One region of the Pseudomonas sp. S1_G07 genome, then DNA from elsewhere that is predicted to be linked to it. Evidence: predicted binding sites of a transcription regulator. Region 1 holds the regulator's gene; each other region holds the start of a gene.
What was found. Region 1 encodes FliA, which starts transcription of late flagellar genes. Its sites were predicted from a motif close to CTAAAGTTTNNNNNNNNNNNGCCGNTAA; they were not measured.

Region 1 (3,276 bases):
TCGAGAATCACGTCCATCAACTCCGAATCAACCTTACGCTCACCCTTGCGCAGGATGTCGAAGACGTTCTCGGCGATGTGGCAGCACTCCACCAGCTCATGGAGCTGGAGGAAGCCGGCGCCCCCTTTTACAGTGTGAAAACCGCGAAAAATTGCATTGAGCAGGTTCGCATCATCCGGGCGGCTTTCCAGCTCGACCAGTTGTTCGGACAGTTGCTCTAAAATTTCGCCGGCCTCTACAAGGAAATCCTGAAGGATCTCTTCATCGGCGCCGAAGCTCATGTGGGTGCTCCTTAGAAGCCTAAACTGGATAACAGGTCATCTACGTCATCCTGACCTGACACAACGTCTTCACGTTTATCGGCATGAATCTGCGGACCTTCACCCTTGGCGAGATGTTTTTGTGGATCTTTTTCCGAGAGGATCGCTGCGCGGTCATGTTCGATGCCGGCAAAACGATCAACCTGGCCTGCCATCAGCACTAATTTGAGCAGATTGCTTTCCACTTCGGTGACCAATTGGGTCACGCGCTTGATCACCTGACCGGTAAGGTCCTGGTAGTCCTGGGCCAGCAGAATGTCATTGAGGTTGCTGGAAACCGTACGGTTTTCCTGCTCGCTGCGTGACAGGAACCCTTCGACCCGACGGGCCAGCTCACGAAACTCTTCAGCCCCCACTTCACGGCGCATGAAGCGGCCCCAGTCAGCGCTGAGCGCCTGGGCATCCGTCGCCATGCCGTTGACCAAGGGCGTGGCGTTTTCCACCAGGTCCATGGTGCGGTTGGCCGCCGCCTCAGTCAGCCTGACCACATAGGACAGGCGTTCGGTGGCATCGGTGATTTGCGAGATTTCTTCGGCCTGGGGCATGTGCGGGTCAATCTGGAAATTGACGATTGCACTGTGCAGCTCACGCGTGAGCTTGCCCACTTCCTGGTACAGACCGCGGTCACGGGTCTGGTTGAGCTCATGGATCAACTGCACCGCTTCGCCAAACTGGCCTCTTTCAAGGCATTCGACCAACTGGTGAGCATGTTTTTTCAGGGTTGACTCAAAGTCTCCCTGTGACGTTTCGTTATTGTCCATAGCTCCCCCGCGATGGCATTAGCCGTGGATGCGTTCGAAGATTTTTTCAATCTTCTCTTTCAAGGCTTGTGCAGTGAAAGGCTTGACCACGTAACCGTTGACCCCGGCCTGGGCGGCTTCGATGATTTGCTCACGTTTGGCTTCAGCGGTGACCATCAATACCGGCAGGTGCTTGAGCCTTTCATCGGCACGCACTTTGCGCAGCAAGTCGATACCGGTCATACCCGGCATGTTCCAGTCAGTGACCAGAAAATCAAAGTTGCCACTTTGCAACATCGGGAGCGCAGTGGTCCCGTCGTCTGCTTCGGCCGTGTTGGTGAACCCAAGGTCACGCAACAGGTTTTTTATGATCCGCCGCATCGTTGAGAAGTCATCCACGATGAGGATTTTCATGTTCTTGTCCAATTCGACCTCCAAGCAGTCTTAAACGCGCCCAGCACCTGGACGCGCCATTTCAATCAACAGGCATTACACAAAAAGGACTGTCGGGGGCACCCTGGATCAAACCGCAAAGGTCAAACACCCTCGCGGTGAAGTTCTCAAGCGCCCACACACTGCCTGTCAGCGCGCTCGCCACTCTCCCAAACGCCCCCGCAAGCGGGCCGCGCACTGGCTGTGTAACTGGCTGACCCGCGATTCGCTGACCCCCAGGACCTCACCGATTTCCTTGAGGTTCAGTTCTTCGTCGTAGTACAGCGCCAATACCAGTCGCTCACGCTCAGGCAAATTGGCAATCGCGTCTGCCAACGCGCCCTGGAAGCGTTCATCTTCCAGGTCGCGCGCCGGCTCCATATGAGTACTCGCTCCGTCCTCGTGCAGCCCTTCGTGTTCGCCGTCCTGCAACAGGTCGTCGAAACTGAACAGGCGGCTGCCCAAGGTGTCGTTCAAAATCCCGTAATAATCGTCGAGACTCAATTGGAGTTCGGCCGCAACTTCGTGATCTTTAGCGTCGCGACCGGTTTTTGCTTCAATTGCACGAATTGCGTCACTGACCATGCGCGTATTGCGGTGTACCGAACGTGGCGCCCAATCCCCCTTACGCACCTCGTCGAGCATCGCGCCACGGATGCGGATACCCGCATACGTCTCGAAACTCGCCCCTTTGCTGGCATCGTACTTGGTCGACACTTCGAGCAGGCCGATCATGCCCGCCTGGATCAGGTCTTCGACCTGGACGCTGGCGGGAAGGCGAGCCAGCAGGTGATAGGCAATACGCTTGACCAACGGCGCATAGCGTTCGATCAACTCACCCTGACTGTCACGGGCAGACTTCTTGTAAACGTTATAGCCGTTCGCGGTCATAGCACCGGTCCTGCGCTCGTCTGATGAACCAATCGCTCGACGAAAAACTCCAAATGCCCCCGGGGGTTGGCGGGCAACGGCCAGGTATCGACCTTCTGGGCAATCGCCTTGAACGCCAGTGCACATTTGGAACGAGGGAACGCTTCGTAGACTGCACGCTGCTTTTGCACAGCCTTGCGCACACACTCGTCGTAGGGAACCGCGCCGACGTATTGTAAGGCGACATCGAGAAAGCGATCCGTGACCTTGGTCAACTTGGCGAACAGGTTGCGACCTTCCTGCGGGCTCTGGGCCATGTTGGCCAGGACGCGGAAGCGATTCATGCCGTAGTCACGGTTAAGCAGTTTGATCAGCGCATAGGCGTCGGTGATCGAGGTGGGTTCATCGCAGACCACCAGCAGCACTTCCTGGGCCGCGCGCACGAAGCTGACCACGGACTCGCCGATCCCGGCGGCGGTGTCGATCACCAGCACGTCGAGGTTATCGCCGATATCACTGAACGCCTGGATCAGGCCGGCATGCTGCGCCGGGCTCAGGTGCACCATGCTCTGGGTGCCGGAGGCGGCCGGCACGATGCGAACCCCGCCAGGGCCCTGGAGCAGAACATCGCGCAGCTCGCAGCGCCCCTCGATCACATCGGCGAGGGTATGTTTGGGTGTCAGCCCGAGCAGAACGTCGACGTTCGCCAGCCCCAGGTCCGCATCCAGCAGCATGACGCGACGGCCAAGCTCTGCCAGGGCCAGGGACAAATTCACTGACACGTTAGTTTTGCCGACGCCACCTTTGCCGCCGGTCACCGCGATCACCTGTACGGGATGCATGCTGCCCATTTTATTTCTTTACCTTGTCTTGCTTAGACGCAGGCTACATGGCTTGGCCGCGTGAATCGCTTG
Region 2 (3,276 bases), 280 kb from region 1:
CGGCGTTGAGCGCCAGCAGGTTGGTCTGTTCGGCGATGCCGCGAATGGTGTCGACCACCGATTGAATCTGCTGGCCTTGCTGGCTGACTTGTTCCAGGGCGTTGGCGGTGTCGGTCAGGCGTTGGTTGAGCTGCTGGATACTGGTGGTGGTGCGCTGGCTGTCGCGGCTGCTCTCTTCGGCGATGCGTCGAGTCTGCTGGGCGCTGCCCGAGGCTTGTTCGCAACTGCGAGCGACGCCCATGGACGTGGCGGCCAGTTGAGTGGCGGCGGCGGCGATCTGGCTGATCTGGTGCTGCTGGTCTTCGACTTCGCTGAGGGTGTTGCCCGATTGCGAATTGAGGGTCAGCACCGCCGAGCCGAGCTGCTGGGTCTCGTGATTGACGCCGAGCAAACTGGTGCGCAATTGCACCACCGCGACGTTCAGCGCGGTGCTGATCACGGCGAGTTCGTCACGCCCTTGCACCGCCACTTCCACGCACAGGTTACCGTCACGCAGGGACTCGGCCAGGGTGGTGATGCCGCTGGCACTGCGGCGAATGGAGGCTTGCAGGCACATGAGCAGGTACAGCGCCGCCAGGGCCAGCACGCCGAACGTCGCCGCCATCGGAATGAATTGCTCGAGTGAACGCTCGTGGTAGTAGGTCAGGCGCGTGTCCAGGGAGGTCAACGACTGGTTGCGCAGCGCGCCCAGGCCGCCAAGCATGGCGTCGACACTGCGATCGAAGACCGCCGCATCGAGCTTGATGGTGCCGCCAAAGACACCGTCGTCGAGCACCTTGAGTTCGTTATCCAGCACTTGCAGGCTGTTGTCGTACTGTGCGACCCAGGGTTGAATGCCCGGGTATTGCTTGGCTTTGAGCGAAGCCGCCGCCTTGATCAACTGGTCCCGCGCATCACTGATGCGGCTACGCAGGTCGCGCATCTGCAGGCGGCTTTGCAGGGTGAACTGCCCTGAGGCGATGGATGACTGGCCGATGCTGGCCATGCGGCCGATGCGTTCGATCAGGTCGGGCGTCTGCTGCGTGGAGATCTGCATCAGCATGTAGGTTTCCAGCCACGGATCGAGGATCAGCCCGGTATCCAGGGCAATCTGCTCACGCAATGCCTGCACGGCACTGAGCGCCGAGGTGAAACGGTCGTAACCGTCCGGCCACCAGCCCACCGTGCGCTGGGACTGGCTGTCCAAGCCTTTGACCGACGCTTGCAAGGTCTCGAAGCGCGCCTGAATGTCCGCGCCGGCCTTTTGCGCCTTGAGCGTGTCGCCCAGGGTTTGCAGGCTTTGCTGGATCGGCGGGACATTGGCGTCCAGCGTCGCCATCGCGGCCTTGGCAGCAGCGGTGGGCTCACGCAGCAAGTCAACGGCCTTCCAGCGCGCCGCCAGGTTGCGCTGCGCGATCAGTTGAGCGTCGAGCGTATCGAGCGCCAACAACTGGCGTACACCGGACTGCTCGCTGGCAATCACGCTTAATTTTTCGCGGTAATCCTGGCCGATCACCCATAGGCTACCGACCAGGGGCAGCATGAACAGAAAGAACAGAAGCTGGAATTTACGTGCAAATCCGAAACGTCCGAGCAGGCGGATACCGGGTGATAACAAACTGTGCATGTCCGACCGCTCCAAAAAACAACCCACGCGATTAAATGGCGGGCCAAACCTTGAAATGACTAACGGCAAAAAGCCATGTCATTGATTAGCTTGGCACTAGCAAGATATGGGCCGTTCAAGCTCGGCCTTGAAACAGGGCATGCCGTGCACCGACAAGGCACTCGGCGTGCGCGAAAATGGGGCAAAAGCACTCAGTAGCGACGGCCGCTGTAACCGTCGGAGACGACCGCCCGAGGCGCTTTGCAAAACGCCCTCAATCATAGGCATCGTATCGGCCGCGCACCGGGAGAACTTGAAGGGAGGGAGCCTTGATTGAGAAAAATATCGCCAGCGAGCTGCCGAGCTCCCCCCATGGGATCGGTAGCGATCACGCCAGTAATTGAGTGATCCACTGGATCTGCCGGGTAATTGCCTGCACCTTCGCCTCAGGCACCGCCTGCTGTGCCTGCTCAAAGCCGGCCAGGGTCTTGCGCTTGAGGCGCAACACACGCTGCCACTTGGCCAGAAACACCGGGCTGCGGACCTGCATTTGCAGCGGGCCGAAGTACAGTTCTTCGGCACTGTAGGTCACTGAGTCGGCGCGCTCGGCGACGATGATTTCATAGTAGAAACGGTTTTCGTACAGCAGTTCTTCGCTGACGATGCGGTAGCCGTGGCTCATCAGCCAGAAGCGCAGTGGCTGCTCGCCGCCGTTGGGTTGCAGGATCAGGCGCTCAACGCCGTTCAGGTGGGCCTTGCCGGCGTCGAGGATGTCGCGCAGGGTCTCGCCGCCCATGCCACAGAGGCTGACGGCGGTGATGCGGTCGCCGGGCTCGATCGCCGCCAAGCCATCGGCCAGGCGCACGCTGATCCGCGATGCCAGGCCGTTGTCACGCACGGTGCGCTCGGCCGCCTGGAACGGCGTGGGCGCCACCTCCCCCGCCACCGCCGCCTCGATCAAGCCACGGCGCAGCAGCGCCACCGGCAGGTAGGCGTGGTCCGAACCGATATCGGCCAGGCGCGCGCCGTTCGGCACATGCGCGGCCACACGCTCCAGGCGCATGGACAAGGTATGTTCGTTCAAGCTGTGATCCTTATCATTGCCCGGAAAACCGATCCCGGCTGTTGGTCAGATGCAACACCATGGCGGCTCTTGCCGCGTCCGGGTCCTGGCGCTTGATGGCGTTGAAAATCGCCTCATGCTCCAGGTTCGCCAACTGCCCGAGCCTGGCAAAATCGGCGCCCCCGCGTTCGTCACTCTTCACTTGAGCACGCGGGATCATCGCATTGCCCAGGTGCAGCATGATCTCGCTGAAGAAGCTGTTGCCGGTGGCTTCGGCGATCAACTGGTGAAAGCGTTTGTCCTCTTCCACGCAACTGTCGTTGTTGGCCAGGGAGGCCTGGTAGTCGTCCAGCGCCTGGCGCATATGGGCCAGTTGCGCGTCGCTGCGGCGCAGCGCGGCCAATGCCACCGCTTGCACCTCCAGGCCCAGGCGCAGTTCCAGCATGTTGCGCACGCTGGCGACCGTGTCCACATGCAGACGCAAGCCCTGCTGGGCGCTTTGCTCCAGCACAAAGGTGCCGATGCCGTGACGTGTCTCCACCAGCCCCGACGCCTGCAACTTGGACAGCGCCTCGCGCACCACCGTACGGCTCACCCCATGCTCTTGCACAATGGTGGATTCCGACGG
Region 3 (3,276 bases), 2.0 Mb from region 1:
CTTCGATCGCGGCATTAAGTGCCAGCAGGTTGGTTTGCTGGGAGATACCTTTGATCACATCGAGGATGTGGCCGATGTTATCCGTGCTGGCGTTCAGGGTTTCGATCTGGGTGCAGGACAAGCTGATTTTTTGCGACAGTTGCGACATCGCCAGGATGGTCTGCTCCACCACCTTGCGCCCATCGTCGGCCTGTTCGCTGGCACCGCTTGCGTGCTGTGAAGCATCGGCGGCGTTACGCGCAATTTCCTGGGTGGCCGCGCCCAGTTCGTTGATCGCGGCAGCCACGCTGTTGGTGCGCGCGCTCTGCTCGTCGGAGCCGATGATCGACGCATTGGAAGAGGCCATCACGCGCTGGGACAGGTCATGCACCTGGCGTGTTGCCGAAGACACTTCGGAAATCGAGGCGTGGATACGCTCCACGAATCGGTTGAACGCACTGCCGACTTCTCCGAACTCATCTTTGCTGGTAACAGCCAACCGGCGGGTCAGGTCACCTTCGCCCTGGGCGATGTCCTGCATGGCTACGCCCATGGTAGTCAGGGGCCGCAACAACACTTGGATCAACAGGCTCAAGAGTACGGCGATCGCAACCACGGCGATCAACATAGCGACCAGCGCGGAAGTGCGGAATTTACCCAGCGGTGCGTAAGCTTTGTCTTTGTCGATCGACAGGCCGATATACCAGTCTGCACCTGGCAAGCCGCTGATGGGGGTAAACGACAGGATGCGGTCCTGCCCCTTGAGAACGACGTCCTGGCTACTCTTCTCAATACGGACGCTGGTGCCGGGGTAGATGTCCTTGAGGTTTTTCATTACCTGGTCCTGGTCAGGGCTGACGATGACCTGGCCATCGCCACTGATCAGGAACGCATGGCCGATACCACCGAAATCTACCGAGTTGATGATCTTGACCAGGGTTTGCAGGCTCAGGTCACCGCCGACCACGCCGAGCAGTTCACCGTTCTTTTTCACCGGCATGGCGATAGTCACGATCTGCCCACCCACTGCGGCCATATAGGGCGGCGTGAGCATGGGTTTATCGGCAGCCACGGCTTGCTTGTACCAAGGACGCTGACGGGGGTCGTAACCGTCGGGCATTTTTGCGTCCGGACGCTGGGTGAATACACCGTTGGTCTGGCCTACATAGGTGAACTGGAAGTTCGAGGTGAGCGCCGGCTGATCGATCAACCCAGGGAGATCGGCAGCACCGCCCTGATGAGCAAGGTTTTGCGTCAGGCTCTCGAGGACCAGGATTCGACCACTGAGCCAGTTCTGCACACTGCTGGCGGTGAGTTCGCCAGACTGCTGGATAGATGACTCCAGGTTCTGCTTGATGGTGCTGCGCTGCAGGTAATCGTTGTAGAGCGTGAATAATGCGAAGGCCAGGACGACAACGCCTGACGCGGCCAACAGAATTTTATGACTGAACTTAAGATTCATTTCATCGACTTCTTTTGCCAAAGGGTGGTTAGCGTGCAGAGGTGAACATTCCATGTACGGTCTAGGCGGACTTTCAAACCGCTCTATTTCGGTGCACGCATGGCTCATCAGGCTTTCGGCCAAATGGAGTGAAAGATTAAGGAGTTGTGGGAAACATCCTCTTTTTGAATGGGAAACCGACAAGTGGTAAAAGCGGACGGTTCAGCATTGAAAGATTCTGCCGCTGGCAAACGAAAGATTTTCTGCTGTCTGGTGGCAGGGAAACGGGACGTGGGCAGGAAGATAGCCAGCAGTTGCGAATGTGCAACCAGCCTTATCGATACCTGCTAAACGACAAAACCCCTGTCTGCGTTAGCAGACAGGGGTTTTGGAATTGGATCTTGACGATGACCTACTCTCACATGGGGAAACCCCACACTACCATCGGCGATGCATCGTTTCACTGCTGAGTTCGGGATGGGATCAGGTGGTTCCAATGCTCTATGGTCGTCAAGAAATTCTGTGTACCAGTCCGCTGCGCTAGCAGCGTGCCGGTGAAATTCATGGACTTCTACATAAACAAAACCCCTGTCTGCGTTAGCAAACAGGGGTTCTGGAATTTAATCTTGACGATGACCTACTCTCACATGGGGAAACCCCACACTACCATCGGCGATGCATCGTTTCACTACTGAGTTCGGGATGGGATCAGGTGGTTCCAATGCTCTATGGTCGTCAAGAAATTCGGGTACCGAACCGTGGCCAGCTGGCCGCGCTTCAGCAAATTGGGTATGTGACAGCTTTCGGTGATTTGTGAGATTCGAACTTTCGGTTCATTTCGTCTTCACACACCGCAATCTGGTGCTCTTTCGCCTTTCGGCTCGAAGCAAGCAAATTGCTTGGGTGTTATATGGTCAAGCCTCACGGGCAATTAGTATTGGTTAGCTCAACGCCTCACAGCGCTTACACACCCAACCTATCAACGTCGTAGTCTTCGACGGCCCTTCAGGGAACTCAAGGTTCCAGTGAGATCTCATCTTGAGGCTAGTTTCCCGCTTAGATGCTTTCAGCGGTTATCTATTCCGAACATAGCTACCCGGCAATGCCACTGGCGTGACAACCGGAACACCAGAGGTTCGTCCACTCCGGTCCTCTCGTACTAGGAGCAGCCCCTCTCAAATCTCAAACGTCCACGGCAGATAGGGACCGAACTGTCTCACGACGTTCTAAACCCAGCTCGCGTACCACTTTAAATGGCGAACAGCCATACCCTTGGGACCGGCTTCAGCCCCAGGATGTGATGAGCCGACATCGAGGTGCCAAACACCGCCGTCGATATGAACTCTTGGGCGGTATCAGCCTGTTATCCCCGGAGTACCTTTTATCCGTTGAGCGATGGCCCTTCCATACAGAACCACCGGATCACTAAGACCTACTTTCGTACCTGCTCGACGTGTCTGTCTCGCAGTCAAGCGCGCTTTTGCCTTTATACTCTACGACCGATTTCCGACCGGTCTGAGCGCACCTTCGTACTCCTCCGTTACTCTTTAGGAGGAGACCGCCCCAGTCAAACTACCCACCATACACTGTCCTCGATCCGGATAACGGACCTGAGTTAGAACCTCAAAGTTGCCAGGGTGGTATTTCAAGGTTGGCTCCACGCGAACTGGCGTCCACGCTTCAAAGCCTCCCACCTATCCTACACAAGCAAATTCAAAGTCCAGTGCAAAGCTATAGTAAAGGTTCACGGGGTCTTTCCGTCTAGCCGCGGATACACTGCATCTTCACAGCGATTTCAATTTCACTGAGTCTCGGGTGGAGACAGCGCCGCCATCGTTACGCCATTCGTGCAGGTC

Region 2: the regulator FliA is predicted to act here: its motif matches at 1,875-1,902, upstream of AB4O05_RS22945 (methyl-accepting chemotaxis protein).
Region 3: the regulator FliA is predicted to act here: its motif matches at 1,554-1,581, upstream of AB4O05_RS05525 (methyl-accepting chemotaxis protein).

The regions. Positions count from the first base shown of each region.
Region 1 covers NZ_CP162778.1:5,316,662-5,319,937, forward strand. The annotation lists gene AB4O05_RS24140 (chemotaxis protein CheA) at 1-281, opposite strand, end outside; gene AB4O05_RS24145 (protein phosphatase CheZ) at 293-1,081, opposite strand; gene AB4O05_RS24150 (chemotaxis response regulator CheY) at 1,100-1,474, opposite strand; gene fliA (RNA polymerase sigma factor FliA) at 1,643-2,383, opposite strand; gene fleN (flagellar synthesis regulator FleN) at 2,380-3,213, opposite strand.
Region 2 covers NZ_CP162778.1:5,041,237-5,044,512, forward strand. The annotation lists gene AB4O05_RS22945 (methyl-accepting chemotaxis protein) at 1-1,606, opposite strand, end outside; gene AB4O05_RS22950 (tRNA (adenine(22)-N(1))-methyltransferase) at 1,974-2,669, opposite strand; gene AB4O05_RS22955 (FadR/GntR family transcriptional regulator) at 2,683-3,276, opposite strand, start outside.
Region 3 covers NZ_CP162778.1:1,175,356-1,178,631, reverse strand. The annotation lists gene AB4O05_RS05525 (methyl-accepting chemotaxis protein) at 1-1,441, opposite strand, end outside; rRNA gene rrf (5S ribosomal RNA) at 1,820-1,935, opposite strand; rRNA gene rrf (5S ribosomal RNA) at 2,045-2,160, opposite strand; rRNA gene AB4O05_RS05510 (23S ribosomal RNA) at 2,331-3,276, opposite strand, start outside.